Regions from separate parts of the Streptomyces sp. NPDC087215 genome, predicted to be linked through region 2. Evidence: riboswitches for the same ligand, from Rfam matches in the RefSeq annotation. Region 2 holds a riboswitch; the other holds the start of a gene.
What was found. Region 2 has a riboswitch for cobalamin ahead of ACIO92_RS16990 (ribonucleoside-diphosphate reductase subunit alpha). Riboswitches for the same ligand answer to the same signal wherever they lie in the genome.

Region 1: it holds a riboswitch for cobalamin, as region 2 does, so the genes downstream of both, metE (5-methyltetrahydropteroyltriglutamate--homocysteine S-methyltransferase) here and ACIO92_RS16990 (ribonucleoside-diphosphate reductase subunit alpha) in region 2, are expected to answer to the same signal.

The regions. Positions count from the first base shown of each region.
Region 1 covers NZ_JBIUZD010000023.1:7,575-14,737, reverse strand. Annotated here, with positions in the region: gene ACIO92_RS32350 (sensor histidine kinase) at 1-778, shown strand, start outside; gene ACIO92_RS32345 (response regulator) at 775-1,434, shown strand; gene metE (5-methyltetrahydropteroyltriglutamate--homocysteine S-methyltransferase) at 1,547-3,865, opposite strand; cobalamin riboswitch at 4,027-4,249, opposite strand; gene ACIO92_RS32335 (acyl-CoA thioesterase) at 4,361-4,849, opposite strand; cobalamin riboswitch at 4,922-5,074, opposite strand; gene ACIO92_RS32330 (hypothetical protein) at 5,306-5,863, opposite strand; gene ACIO92_RS32325 (GNAT family N-acetyltransferase) at 5,918-6,712, opposite strand; gene ACIO92_RS32320 (SDR family NAD(P)-dependent oxidoreductase) at 7,127-7,163, opposite strand, start outside.
Region 2 covers NZ_JBIUZD010000005.1:366,499-373,661, reverse strand. Annotated here, with positions in the region: gene ACIO92_RS17010 (HD domain-containing protein) at 1-704, shown strand, start outside; gene ACIO92_RS17005 (hypothetical protein) at 784-1,764, shown strand; gene def (peptide deformylase) at 1,832-2,467, shown strand; gene ACIO92_RS16995 (ribonucleotide-diphosphate reductase subunit beta) at 2,537-3,550, opposite strand; gene ACIO92_RS16990 (ribonucleoside-diphosphate reductase subunit alpha) at 3,550-5,925, opposite strand; cobalamin riboswitch at 6,057-6,194, opposite strand; gene ACIO92_RS16985 (GNAT family N-acetyltransferase) at 6,243-6,743, opposite strand; gene mctP (monocarboxylate uptake permease MctP) at 6,830-7,163, opposite strand, start outside.

The DNA.
Region 1 (7,163 bases), on a different contig from region 2:
GGCGGCCCGCTGGGCGCCCGAAGGCCGGTTCCTCGCCTCCGCCGCAGCGCTGACCGCGGCGGTCACCGCCAGTGCGCTGCTCGGGGTCAACACCCGGATCGGACGCAAGGCCCGGGAGGACCGTTCAGCCCATCTGGAACGCGAGCGCGAACGGCGGGAACGGCTCGCGGTGCTCGAAGAACGGGCCCGTATCGCCAGGGAGTTGCACGACAGCGTCAGTCACGGTCTGTCCGTCGTCGTCGCCCTCGCCGACGCCGTCGGACATGCGGGGCCCGAGGACACCCGCGCGGTGACGGACCGGATCGCCGAGACCGGACGGCAGGCGCTGGCCGACATGCGGCGCTCCCTCGGACTCCTCGGGGACGGCGACCCCGACGCCGTACGTCATCCGCCGCCCGGACTCGCGCAGTTGGCGACCCTCCGGGACCGGACCCGGGAGGCGGGCCTGCCGACCCGGCTCCGGCTGGACGGCGATCCGGCCGGAATCCCCGCCGGGACCCAGCTCACCGCCTACCGGATCGTGCAGGAGTCGCTGACGAACACCCTCAGGCACACCCCGCCGGGCACCCGCGCCGAGGTCCGTGTCGTCTGCTCCCCGGGAGCCGTCACCGTCGAGGTCACCGACGACGGCCCCACGGCCGCCGCCACCGCTCCCGGCCGTGGCACCACCGGGATGCGGGAGCGCGTGACCGCCCACGGCGGAACCCTGAGCGCGGGCCCGCTCCCCGGCGGCGGCTGGCGGGTCGCCGCCCGCCTCGACCCGGAAGGAGAGCGATGAACGTCCGGGTGCTCGTCGCCGACGACGAGGAACTGCTGCGGGTGGCGTTCACCATGATCCTGCGCGCCGAACCCGGCATGGAACCGGTCGGCGAGGCCGCCGACGGGGAGACGGCCGTCCGGCTGGCCCGCGAACTGCGCCCGGACGTCGTCCTGATGGACGTCCGGATGCCCGGCACCGACGGCATCGAGGCGACGCGCCGGACGGTCCGGGAGACACCGGGGACGCGGGTGCTCGTCCTCACCACCTTCGACCTCGACGCGTACGCCTTCGAAGCGCTCCGCGCCGGGGCGTCCGGGTTCCTCCTCAAGAACACCCGGCCGGAGGAACTGCTCACCGCGATCCGTGACGTGGCGCGCGGCGACGCGGCGCTCTCGCCCCGCGTCACCCGCCGCCTGCTCCAGGACTTCGCCCACCGGCTCCCCGCCACGTACTCAGGGGCCGACGAACGCCTCCGCCTCCTCACCGCCCGCGAGCGCGAGGTTCTGACCGCACTCGCCCGGGGCCTCACCAACCGGGAGATCGCCGCGGCCCTCCGCCTGGCGGAACCCACCGTGAAACGCCACATCGGCCACGTCCTCGCCAAACTCCGCCTGCGCGACCGCGTCCAGGCCGTGATCTTCGCGTACGAGACGGGGCTGGTCGGCGGGGCCTGAGCCGGACCGCGACCAGGGCCGGGTCGTCGAGCCGTGGCTGGACGAGACGGCCCTGGTCGCGGTACCGCGCGGAAGGACCGGCCTCCGCGTCGGCGGCCGACGCGAGGGCGGGTCAGGTGGTGGGCAGTTCCCCGCGGAGGGTACGGGCGGCGGTGACGAGGTTCTCCAGGGAGGTCCGGGTCTCGGGCCAGCCGCGGGTCTTCAGGCCGCAGTCGGGATTGACCCAGAGCCGGTCGGCGGGGATGGCCTCAAGTCCCTTGCGGAGCAGGGACGTCGCCTCCTCGGCGGAGGGGACGCGCGGGGAGTGGATGTCCCAGACGCCCGGTCCCGCCTCCCGGGGGTAGCCGTGGGCGGCGAGCTCCCGGGCCACCTGCATGTGGGAGCGGGCCGCCTCCAGACTGATGACGTCGGCGTCGAGGTCGTCGATGGCCTGGACGATGTCGCCGAACTCCGCGTAGCACATGTGGGTGTGGATCTGGGTGTCCGGCCGCACCCCGGCGGTGGTGAGCCGGAACGCCTCGGTGGCCCAGGCCAGATAGGCCGGGTGGTCGGCCGCCCGCAGCGGCAGGGTCTCGCGCAGCGCGGGCTCGTCCACCTGGAGGACGGAAGTCCCCGCCGCCTCCAGGTCGTTCACCTCGTCGCGCAGGGCGAGCGCCACCTGGCGCGCCGTGTCGGCGAGCGGCTGGTCGTCGCGGACGAACGACCAGGCGAGCATGGTGACCGGACCGGTGAGCATCCCCTTGACCGGCTTGGCGGTGAGGGACTGGGCGTACGCGGTCCAGCGCACCGTCATCGGCTTCGGGCGGGAGATGTCACCGGCGAGGATCGGCGGCCTGACGTACCGGGTGCCGTACGACTGCACCCAGCCGTGCCGGGTGGCGAGGTAGCCGTCGAGCTGCTCGGCGAAGTACTGCACCATGTCGTTGCGTTCGGGCTCTCCGTGGACGAGGACGTCGACGCCGGTCTTCTCCTGGAAGGCGATCACCTCCCGGATCTCGGCCCTGATCCGCTCCTCGTAACCCGCCGCGTCGAGCGAGCCCGCGCGCAGGTCCGCGCGGGCGGTGCGCAGTTCCGTGGTCTGCGGGAAGGATCCGATGGTGGTGGTCGGCAGCGGCGGCAGGCCCAGGTGCGCCCGCTGGGCGGCGGCCCGCTCCGGATAGGGCCGGGAGCGGCGGCCGTCCGTGTCGGTGACGGCCGCGACGCGGGCGCGTACGGCCGGGTCGCGGGTGAGGGGGGACTCGGCGCGGGAGGAGAGCGCGGCACGGTTGGCGGCCAGTTCACCGGCGATGGCGTCGGTGCCCCGGGAGAGTCCGGCGGCCAGGGTGACGGTCTCGGCGGTCTTCTGCCGGGCGAAGGCCAGCCAGCGCAGGATCTGCGGGTCGATGTCCTTCTCGGCCGTGGCGTCGAGCGGCACGTGGAGCAGCGAGCAGGAGGCGGAGACGTCCACGCGGTCCGCGAGACCGAGGAGGGTGCCGAGGGTGGTGAGGGACTTCTGGAGGTCGTCGGCCCAGATGTTGCGGCCGTCGACCACGCCCGCGACGAGTCGCTTCCCCGGCAGTCCGCCGACGGCGGCGAGCCCGGCCAGGTTGGCGGCGGCGGGCCCGGTGAAGTCCAGGGCGAGCCCCTCCACGGGCGCCTTGGCGAGGACCGGGAGGGCGTCGCCGAGCCGGTCGAAGTAGGAGGCCACGAGGATCTTCGGCCGGTCCTCGACGGCGCCGAGGTCACGGTAGGCGCGGGCGGCGGTGTTCAGGTCGGCGGGCGTGCGGTCCTGTACGAGGGCGGGCTCGTCGAGCTGCACCCATTCCGCGCCCGCCGCGCGCAGGTCCGCGAGCACTTCGGCGTACACGGGCAGGAGCCGGTCCAGGAGGGTCAGCGGCTGGAAGTCCTCGGCCACCCCCGGAGCGGGCTTGGCGAGCAGGAGGTAGGTGATCGGTCCGACCAGGACGGGACGGGCGGCCAGACCGAGGGCGAGGGCCTCCCGCAGCTCCGTGACCTGCTTGGTGGAGTCCGCGACGAAGACGGTGTCGGGACCCAACTCGGGTACCAAATAGTGGTAGTTGGTGTCGAACCACTTGGTCATCTCCAGCGGGGCGACATCCTGGGTGCCACGGGCCATGGCGAAGTAGCCGTCGGTGACGTCGGCGGCCACGGCGTCCCGGTGCCGGCCGGGGACAGCGCCCACCATCACGCTGGTGTCCAGGACGTGGTCGTAGAACGAGAAGTCGCCGGTCGGCACCTCGGCGATGCCCGCCCCGGAGAGTTCGAGCCAGTTCGCCCGGCGCAGTCCCGCGGCGACGGCATGGAGGGCGTCGGCGGTGACCCGGCCCTTCCAGTAGCCCTCGACCGCCTTCTTGAGTTCACGGTCACGGCCCTGACGGGGGTAGCCGTACACGGTGGCGCGTGCCGCCGGGGCTGCGGACTTCGTGGTCACGGAGATCTCCTTCACGAGATGGATCCCTGAGGTCCGGAGACCTGACGAGACGCGGAAGGAGTGACCGGAAACGGAGGGACGCGTGCGCGGCATGGCACGGCTGTACGCCCGTATGGTCGCCGACCCGCCCTCGAGGTCACCGGATGACCGCGCGCGGAATCGTCCGCGTGCGGGCAACGGGCAGGTCTTCGGACTCGCGGGCGCGTTCTCCTGGGGGAGTTCACCTAGTGGCCGTCGCTTCCCAGGTCCGGTGTCTCGGACCCAGTGCGTATGACGGCGGTCGTTCCCGCTCACCGCTGCGGGGCAGTCCCGGATTCCCACCGGGTTCCCTCTTGCGACGCTCCCGTCTGGCGGACGGGGCGAACCAGCTGCACGCGCCAGGGTACGGGTCGCGCCGGACGAGCGCCGGATGTTGTCCGAATCCCGGACGGTCCCTGACCTGATCCGTACGGCACGGGGCCGCGGCCCCCGGAGGGGCGGCGGCCCCGGCTCCCCTCAGGACAGGCCGGGCAGCGCCGTGACGAGGGCGGGCACGGGACGCGGACCGCCGTCCGCGTCGATCGCCACGAAGGTGAGGAAGGCCGTGGCCACTTCGGTGACGGGACCGGAGTCGTTCCAGCGTTCGGCGGTCACCCGCACGCCGACGGTCATGGAGGTCCGTCCGGCCCGTTCGAGCCCGGCCTCCACGCTCAGCAGGTCCCCGGCCCGTACGGGGGCCAGGAACGTCATCCGGTCGACGGACGCGGTCACGGCGGGCCCGCCGGCGTGCCGTCCGGCGGCGGCCGCGGCGGCGTCGTCGATGAGCTTCATCATCACCCCGCCGTGGATGGTGCCGTACAGATTGGTGTCGTGGTCGCTCATGATGTGGGCGAGGACCACCCGGGAGTCGTCCGGGGTCTTTCCCGGACGGGGAACGGGATTACGGGCGGGGCTGGGGGTGTCGGTGGGGTCTGCGGCAAGGCCGGTGACGGTGGGATCTGCCACGTCAACTCTCCTTCGCGAGTCGCGGCTCGGCGGTTCCGCGCGCACGGGGTGTCCGGCGCGCGGACAGCGGGCAGGTCTTCGGACTCGCGGGCGCGTTCTCCTGGGGGAGTTCACCTAGTGGCCGTCGCTTCCCGGGTCCGGTGTGCCGGGCCCAGTGCGTATGACGGCGGTCGTTCCCGCTCACCGCTGCGGGGCAGTCCCGGATTCCCACCGGGTTCCCTCTTACGACGCTCCCGCCTGGCGGGCGGGGCGAACCAGCTGCCCCACCAGCCTACGTGCCGTCCACCGCACGGCGGTCCGGGCGAGCGAGGACGTACCCCCGCCGACCCGTGGGAGCACCCCTCCCCCGCCGGGCCGCCCCTCCCACCGGTCCGGGGCCTCTCCTCGGTCACACCGACGACGCGTACCGTGCGCGCGGCCGTGTGATCGTTCGCACGGCGATCCGCCGGACAGGCGCTACCCGAGACCGGAGGCCCTCAGGACGGAGCGGGTCGTCTCGGTGTCGACGCGGAGCGCGAGCCGTGCCAGGTCGGCCGTGCCGTGGGCCAGGGTCCCCCGCCGCCGGGCCGACAGCGCCGCGGACTCGATCCTCAGCCACAGGACCGGATTGTCCAGGAGGACCCGGAGGTCCACCTCGGCCCACCCGCCCTCCCCGTCGCGCAGGCGCAGCCGCCGGGCGGTGCCCGTCGGCCACGCGACCGCCGTGATCCGGTCGGTGCGGACCGTCCTGGTGAACCACAGCCCCCGGACCGTCAGCAGCCCCGGCGCCAGGCTGACCCGTGCGGGCAGCAGGACCACGAACAGCAGCGCCGACAGCGCGATCCAGCCGAGGGCGTGGGACAGCGGCAGCCCGTACGCCCCGGCGTCGACGCCCAGTGACGTCCCCAGCAGAAGGCCCGCGCAGACGGCCGCCGCACGGGCCTCGCCCGGCCATCCGCTGTCGTGCAGGACGTCGGAGGAGGGACCGGGCACGGGGGCGGAGCCGGGTGCGGGAGTACGGACAGGAGGCTGCATGGCGCCGACGCTAGGACCCCGGAGCGCCCCCAACAGCCCCGGACAACGCGGTGTTTACGCGGCGGCGGGCAGATTTGACGTCCCGCTGACGGTGGTGGCGGTGAAGGGCCCGGTCGAGTGGTGGACGTACTCCCGCACCAGCCGGAAACCGGCCGACCAGCCGAGCAGACGGCTCGCCCGGTTCTCCCGCGAACAGCTCCAGGTCGCGGTGTGCCCGCGCGCGGCGACATCGGCGGTCAGGCCCTCGACACAGGCCAGACCGAGGTGCTGCCGCCGTTCCCCGGGGGCGGTGGCGCAGGCCACGTCCTCGTACCGGCTCCCCGTGAACCGGGCGCACGCCACGGCGAGGACCCGCCCCTTGCGGAAGGCCGCCCAGGCGTGCCCCGAGGCGGCGAGCGCTGCCGGGCCGCCCCAGGTCGCGTGGACGCGGTCGAGGTCGGGGGCGACCGCGGCGAGCGCGCGGGCGTCCCCGGCCGTCAGCCGACGGACCGTCACCCCGCGCGGCAGGCGCGGCGGCATCCCGGGCTCGCGGTGCACGTACAGCATCCGGTCCCAGGGGTGCAGACGGTCGAACGCGGCGGCCAGCACCGGCAGGAACCGTGCCGACGCCTCCACGTGGTGACCGGCCAGCGGGGCCAGGTCCGCCGGGACGAGCGCGGTCGGGTCACCGGCCAGGAGGGCGTGGCCGCCGCAGGTGACGGCGACGACCCGGGGGTGCGCCGGACGGTCGGTCCACCAGGAGCCCTGCCGGGTGGCGATGACGTGCTCGGCCAGCGCACCGGTCCCCGGTGCGCCGGAGACGAACGACCGCGCGGGGGCGGGGGGTTGATGGGCGGGGTGCGGGATCACGATGCCTCCAGGGGTACGGGGGAGGGGGCGGCCCGCCGAAGGGCTGGGGCCGCCCCGGTGGCGCCGGTCGGGGTGAGGTGCCCTGCCTCGGCGGTCCGGTCGGTCCGGTCGGTCCGGTCGGTCCGGCGGGCCGGTCGGGCCGGGGCGGTCCGCGTCGGTCCGGGTGGGTCCGGGTGGGGCGGTCCGCTCGGTGGGGCGGTTCGGGGCCGGGTGGTTCGCTCCGGCGGGGCCGGTTCGGGTCGGGTCGTACGGCCACCCGGCCCGCGAGCCCCGCCCCGCCCGGTCCGCCCCGCCCGGTCCACGAGCCCCGCCCCGCGCGGGGTCAGCCCCCGCCGGCCCTGCGGCCGTGGTTCGCCTTCTTCTTGCGGCGGGCCTTCTTCTTGCGGGCGCGCTGGGACATGGCGGGTGCCTCCTTCAGGCGGTGTGACCGACGAGGAGTCCGGCGAGCTTG
Region 2 (7,163 bases):
GCGACGAACTGCGCGCCCTCCTCGGCATCGGCTCCGCCGTCTGCGCCACCGGCGCCGTCATGGCGCTCGGCGTGGCCGCCGCCGGACTCTGGGCGCTGCCCGTGCTCGCCGTACCGCCGCTGCTCACCCAGGTCTCCTTCCAGCGGTACGCGGCGGTCCGCACGATCAACCGGCAGACCATCGCCTCCCTCGCCCGCGCCACCGAGATCGCGGGCTGCACCCCGCCCGGCCACGCCCACCGGGTCGCCGCCCTCAGCGCGGCCGTCGGACGCGAGCTGGGGCTCTCCGGCGCCGAGCTGACCGTCCTGGAGCACGCCGCCCTCATGCACGACATCGGACAGCTCTCCCTGGTCGACCCGGTCGCGGGCGGCGCCACCGCGCTCCTGCCCGCCGAGGAACAGCGCCGGATCGCCCTCCTCGGCGGTGAGGTCGTGCGCAGGACCGGGGTCCCCGGGGCCGTCGCCGTCGTGGTGGAACGGCAGGCCGACCCGTACCGGGAGCAGCCGCTGCCCGCCCGGATCGTGCGCGCGGTGAACGCCTACGACGACCTCGCGGGCGACGGGCCCGCGACCGCCGCCCTCGACGCCCTGGAGCGGCTCAGACTCGGCACCGCCCGCGACTACCACCCGGACGTCGTCGAATGCCTGGCCAGGGTCCTGGCCCGGGGCGGAGCGGCTGGGGTGACCTCGGCCGTCCCTGGGTAACCCATGGGTAATGAGCGCGCGTCCGACCGGGCATGGTTGGATGCGAACAAGAGGGTGAAGCGACCGGCAGGCGGGAATCGTGAAGATCTTCGGGAAGGTACGGCATCGGCCCTCCGCCTCGTGGCGGCAGGCCACCGACCGCGCGTTCACGCTGATCGGCGACGGACGGTACGAGGACGCGGGAGCGCTGCTCACCCGTGCGGCGGACCTGGAGCCCTGGCTCTCCGAGTCCTGGTTCAACCTGGCGCTGCTGCACAAGTTCCGGCACGACTGGGAGCAGGCGCGGGCCGCCGGGCTCCGCGCGGTCGCCCTCCTCGACAAGGAGACCGGCGCCCCGGACTGGTGGAACGTGGGGATCGCGGCCACCGCGCTCCAGGACTGGCCGCTGGCCCGCCGCGCCTGGCAGGCGTACGGGTTGAAGGTGCCGGGCGCCGCCGCGGGCACCGGTGAGCCCGCCGGGATGGAGCTGGGCAGCGCCGCCGTCCGGCTCTCGCCGGAGGGCGAGGCGGAGGTCGTGTGGGGCCGCAGGCTCGACCCGGCCCGGATCGAGGTCCTGTCCATCCCGCTGCCGTCGTCCGGGCGCCGCTGGGGCGAGGTCGTCCTGCACGACGGGGTGCCGCACGGTGAGCGGACCACCACCGCGGGCCCCTCCTATCCGGTCTTCGACGAGATCGAGCTGTGGGCGCCGTCGCCCGTCCCCACCTGGGTGGTGCTCCTGGAGGCGGCCACCGAGGCCGACCGGGACGCCCTGGAGCTGCTGGCCGCGGAGGCGGGCTTCGCCGCCGAGGACTGGTCGTCCTCGGTGCGGCTGCTCTGCCGCGCCTGCTCGGAGTCGACGATGCCGAGCGCCGAGGGCGAGGGCGAGCACTCCGACCCGCACGACCACAGCGAGCCTGGGCACCCCGGGCCGCTGGGCCACCGCTCGCCGGGCGAGCTGTGGGTGCCGGAGCGCGAGTGCGGCATCGCGGCCCCGCCGGGCCTGGTGCGGGGACTCCTCGACGGCTGGGCCGCGGACAGTCCCGACAGCCGTGAATGGCGGGATCTCGAAGAGGTCTGCTGAGCGTCCGCCGTCGGGCCCGTAGGCTGTCCTCCGACGGAATCGGGTTTTCAGAAGGGCGCGGCCGGACATGGCGCAGCAGGAGACGGACGAGCAGACGCGGATCAACGACGGCTACGTCGTGGACACGGAGGACTGCGAGGCGCGTGAGCTCGCCCACCGCGAGCGCGGCACGGCCCGCCCGATCACGGTGGTCGGGAACCCGGTGCTGCACAAGGAGTGCAAGGACGTCACCGAGTTCGACGACTCGCTCGCCGCGCTGATCGACGACATGTTCGCCAGCCAGAAGGCCGCCGAGGGCGTGGGCCTGGCCGCGAACCAGATCGGTGTGGACCTCAAGGTCTTCGTCTACGACTGCCCCGACGACGAGGGCGTCCGGCACACCGGCGTCGTGATCAACCCGGTCCTCCAGGAACTCCCGGCGGAGCTGCGCGTCCTGGACGAGTCCAACGAGGGCTGCCTCTCGGTCCCGACGGCCTACGCCGAACTGGCCCGCCCGGACCACGCGGAGGTCCACGGCCAGGACGCCCAGGGCAACCCGATCAAGGTCAGGGGCACCGGCTACTTCGCCCGCTGCCTCCAGCACGAGACGGACCACCTGTACGGCTACCTGTACATCGACCGCCTCTCCAAGCGCGACCGCAAGGACGCCCTCCGCCAGATGGAAGAGGGCACCCCGCGCTACGAGACGGTTCCGAACGCCTGACCCTCCGGTGGTACCGGAAAGGGCCCCGCACTCCGAGGAGTGCGGGGCCCTTTCCCGTGCCGTACGGGACTAGAAGTCCTCGTCCAGGTCCACCGAGCCCTCGACCGCCACCTGGTAGGCGGACGGGCGGCGTTCGAAGAAGTTGGTGAGTTCCTGGACGCCCTGGAGTTCCATGAAGGCGAACGGGTTCTCGGAGCCGTAGACCGGGGGGAAGCCCAGGCGCTGGAGGCGCTGGTCGGCGACGCACTGGAGGTACTCGCGCATCGACTCGGTGTTCATGCCGGGCAGGCCCTCGCCGCACAGGTCGCGGCCGAACTGCAGCTCCGCCTCGACGGCCTCCCTCAGCATGTCCGTGACCTGCTGCTGGAGGGCGTCGTCGAAGAGCTCCGGCTCCTCCTTGCGGACGGTGTCCACGACCTCGAAGGCGAAGTTCATGTGCATCGTCTCGTCGCGGAACACCCAGTTGGTGCCGGTGGCCAGGCCGTGCAGCAGGCCGCGGGACCGGAACCAGTACACGTAGGCGAAGGCGCCGTAGAAGAACAGGCCCTCGATGCACGCGGCGAAGCAGATCAGGTTCAGCAGGAAGCGGCGGCGGTCGGAGGCCGTCTCCAGCCGGTCGATCTTCTCGACCGAGTCCATCCACTTGAAGCAGAACTGCGCCTTCTCGCGGATCGACGGGATGTTCTCCACCGCGTCGAAGGCCGCCGCGCGGTCCGCCGGGTCGGGCAGGTACGTGTCCAGGAGGGTCAGGTAGAACTGGACGTGCACGGCCTCCTCGAAGAGCTGGCGCGAGAGGTAGAGCCGCGCCTCGGGGGAGTTGATGTGCTTGTACAGCGTCAGGACCAGGTTGTTCGACACGATCGAGTCGCCGGTCGCGAAGAACGCGACGAGCCGGCCGATCATGTGCTGCTCACCCGGGGTGAGCTTGGCGAGGTCGGCGACGTCCGAGTGGAGGTCGACCTCCTCGACGGTCCAGGTGTTCTTGATCGCGTCCCGGTAGCGCTCGTAGAAGTCCGGGTAGCGCATCGGGCGGAGGGTCAGCTCGAAGCCCGGGTCGAGGAGGTTCTTCTGTTCGTCGCTCATTACTGGCAGGCCTCGCAGGACTCGGGGTTTTCCAGGGAGCAGGCGACCGCGTCGGGGTCGGCGGCCTGCTGGACGGGGATGGTGGCCGGGGCGGCGGCCGACGCCTGGGCGGCGCGGGCGATCCGGGTGGCCGGACGGGAGCGCAGGTAGTACGTCGTCTTCAGGCCCTGCTTCCAGGCGTACGCGTACATCGACGACAGCTTGCCGATGGTGGGCGTCTCCAGGAACAGGTTCAGCGACTGCGACTGGTCCAGGAACGGGGTCCGGGCGGCGGCCATGTCGATCAGGCCGCGCTGCGGGATCTCCCAGGCGGTGCGGTACAGCTCGCGCACCTCGGCCGGGACCCAGCTGAAGCCCGCGACGGAGCCGTTGGCGTCGCGCAGCGCCTCACGGGTCGGCGCGTCCCACACGCCGAGCCGCTTCAGCTCGTCGACCAGGTAGGAGTTGACCTGGAGGAACTCGCCGGACAGCGTCTCGCGCTTGAACAGGTTGGAGACCTGCGGCTCGATGCACTCGTAGACACCGGCGATCGACGCGATGGTCGCGGTCGGCGCGATGGCGAGGAGGAGGCTGTTGCGCATCCCGGTGACGGCGATCCGCGCGCGCAGCGCCGTCCAGCGCTCCGGCCAGTTCAGCTCCACGTCGTAGTGGTCCGGGTGCAGCACGCCCCGGGCGGTACGGGTGGCCTCCCAGGCGGGGACCGGGCCGTTGCGCTCGGCGAGGTCGGCGGACGCCTCGTACGCGGCGAGCATGATCCGCTCGGCGATACGGGTGGAGAGCGCGCGGGCCTCGGGGGAGTCGAACGGCAGCTTCAGCTGGAAGAAGACGTCCTGGAGGCCCATCGCGCCCAGGCCCACCGGCCGCCAGCGGGCGTTGGAGCGGCCCGCCTGCTCGGTCGGGTAGAAGTTGATGTCGACGACCCGGTCGAGGAAGGTGACGGCCGTGCGGACGGTGGCGTCCAGCCGCTCCCAGTCGATGCCGCCGTCGGCGACGAACGAGCCGAGGTTGACCGAGCCGAGGTTGCAGACGGCGGTCTCGCCGTCGTCGGTGACCTCCAGGATCTCCGTGCAGAGGTTGGAGGAGTGGACGGTGTGACCGGGCAGGGCGGTCTGGTTGGCCGTCCGGTTCGAGGCGTCCTTGAAGGTCATCCAGCCGTTGCCGGTCTGGGCCAGGGTCCGCATCATCCGGCCGTACAGGTCACGGGCGGGCATGGTCTTGCGGGCCAGACCGGCCGCCTCGGCCTCGCGGTAGGCGGCGTCGAACTCCTCGCCCCACAGGTCGACCAGCTCGGGCACGTCCGCCGGGGAGAACAGCGACCACTCGGCGTCCGCGTTGACCCGGCGCATGAACTCGTCCGGGATCCAGTGCGCCAGGTTCAGGTTGTGGGTGCGGCGCTGGTCCTCGCCGGTGTTGTCGCGGAGCTCCAGGAACTCCTCGATGTCGGCGTGCCAGGTCTCCAGGTAGACGGCGGCGGCGCCCTTGCGGCGACCGCCCTGGTTCACGGCGGCGACGGAGGCGTCGAGGGTCTTCAGGAACGGCACGATGCCGTTGGAGTGCCCGTTGGTGCCGCGGATCAGCGAGCCCCGGGCGCGGATGCGGGAGTACGAGAGCCCGATGCCGCCGGCGTGCTTGGAGAGCCGCGCGACCTGGTGGTAGCGGTCGTAGATGGAGTCCAGCTCGTCCTGCGGGGAGTCGAGCAGGTAGCAGGAGGACATCTGCGGGTGGCGGGTGCCGGAGTTGAAGAGCGTCGGGGAGGACGGCAGGTAGTCGAGGCGGCTCATCAGACCGTAGAGGGCCGCGACCTCGTCGAGGGCGCGGGAGCCGTCGTCCTCGGCGAGACCGCAGGCCACGCGCAGCATGAAGTGCTGGGGGGTCTCGATCACCTTGCGGGTGATCGGGTGGCGCAGCAGGTAGCGCGAGTAGAGGGTCCGCAGGCCGAAGTAGCCGAAGCGGTCGTCGCCCGCCGGGTCGATCGTCGCGTCGAGCCGGTCGGCGTGGGCGGCGACGAGCTCGGCGGTGCGGTCGGCGATCAGGCCCTCGCGGTGGCCGACGGCCACGGACGCGGAGAAGGCCACGGAACCCTGGGAGGCGGCCTCGTCGGCGATGGTGATCGTCAGGAGCCGGGCGGCGAGCCGGGAGTACGCGGGGTCCTCGGCGATCAGCCCGGCGGCCGCCTCGGTGGCCAGCTCGCGCAGCTCCGCCTCGTCCGCGGCGGCGCTGCGGCCGCGGAGCGCGGCGGCGGCGACCTTGCCGGGGTCGGTGTCGGGGAGGTCGGCGGTGAGGGCGGTCAGGGTCCGCAGCAGCACGGTCCCGGGGGCGTCGCTCTCGATCGCGGAAGCCTCGGCGGACGCCGGATGGGCGGGCGCGATGGTCACGTGGGGGCTCTCCCTCGCTCGGCTCGGGGCCGCGGCGGGAAGGCGGGCGGACGGCTCTCCGGGCAGGCCGGACGCGCCGCGTCCACCGGCCCATTCCGCGAGGCCCGGACGTCTGTGACACCCGGAACGGACGGACCGGGCGCACTGCCGGCAGGTCTTCGGACTCACGTCGTGCGGACGTCGTATCCGTACGAAGCACACCGTTGCGGGACAGTTCCGGATTCGCGCCGGATTCCCCTGCGTCGACAGCGAGCACGAGCATACATGTGGGGGGCGCCGCTTGCGGCACCCCCCACATGTTGTGTCGCGCCGTGGCCTCAGAACTCCAGGGCGTAGGTGCGCAGGAGGTGGTCGGAGACCGGCGCCCAGTCCCGTTCGGGCGTACGGACGAAGCCCATCCGTTCGTAGATCCGGTGGGCGGAGACCATGAGGTCGGCCGTGGAGAGCACGAGCCGGACGCAGCCGGGGAGGGCCCGTGCCCGGTCGGCGCAGGCCCGTACGAGGGCCTCGCCGACGCCCCTGCCCCGGGCGTCCGGGGCGACCACGAGCATCCGGAACTCGGCCTCGCCCGCGACGGCGATGTCCGCCCAGGGGGTGTCGCCGGGGGCGAAGGTCACCCCGCCGACGATCCGGCCGTCGGCGTCGACGGCGACGAGCACCTCGGCCTCGCGGGCCCGCCCGGCGGTGTCGCGGAGCACGTCCAGGTAGAAGTCGTCCTCGCCGTGCAGCAGCAGCCCGTCGTTCAGATAGGTCAGCCCGGTGAGGTCGCCGAGCTCCGCGTGTTCCTCGGGCCGTACCGCCCTGATCGTGAAGTCCATGGAGGCAGTGTGCCTCCCCGGGGGTACGGGGGAGGGGCCCGGGTTCCCCTCGCGGGGGTCCCGGGCCCCTCGGGCGCGGCGGCGGGTCAGTGGCTTCCGGCGCCGACCGGCGGGAGGTCCTTGACGCCGCGGTCGCCCGCGTCGGCCGTGTAGTCGCCCGGGGAGGTCTCGTCGACGCCCTCGGGGGCCTTGAGGGCCTTGAGGACGAAGGTGAGGACCACGGTCACCAGGACGTTGAGGACGAAGGCGGTGAGTCCGATGTAGCCGATCTCGCCGATGCCGGGTATCGCCGCGGAGGAGCCGCCGAAGTGCTTCTGGGTGGGGCTGGCGACGCCGTACGCGGCGACCGTGCCGTAGACCATGCCGACGGCCCAGCCGGCGAGCAGCGCCCAGCGGTGGAACCAGCGGGTGAACAGGCCG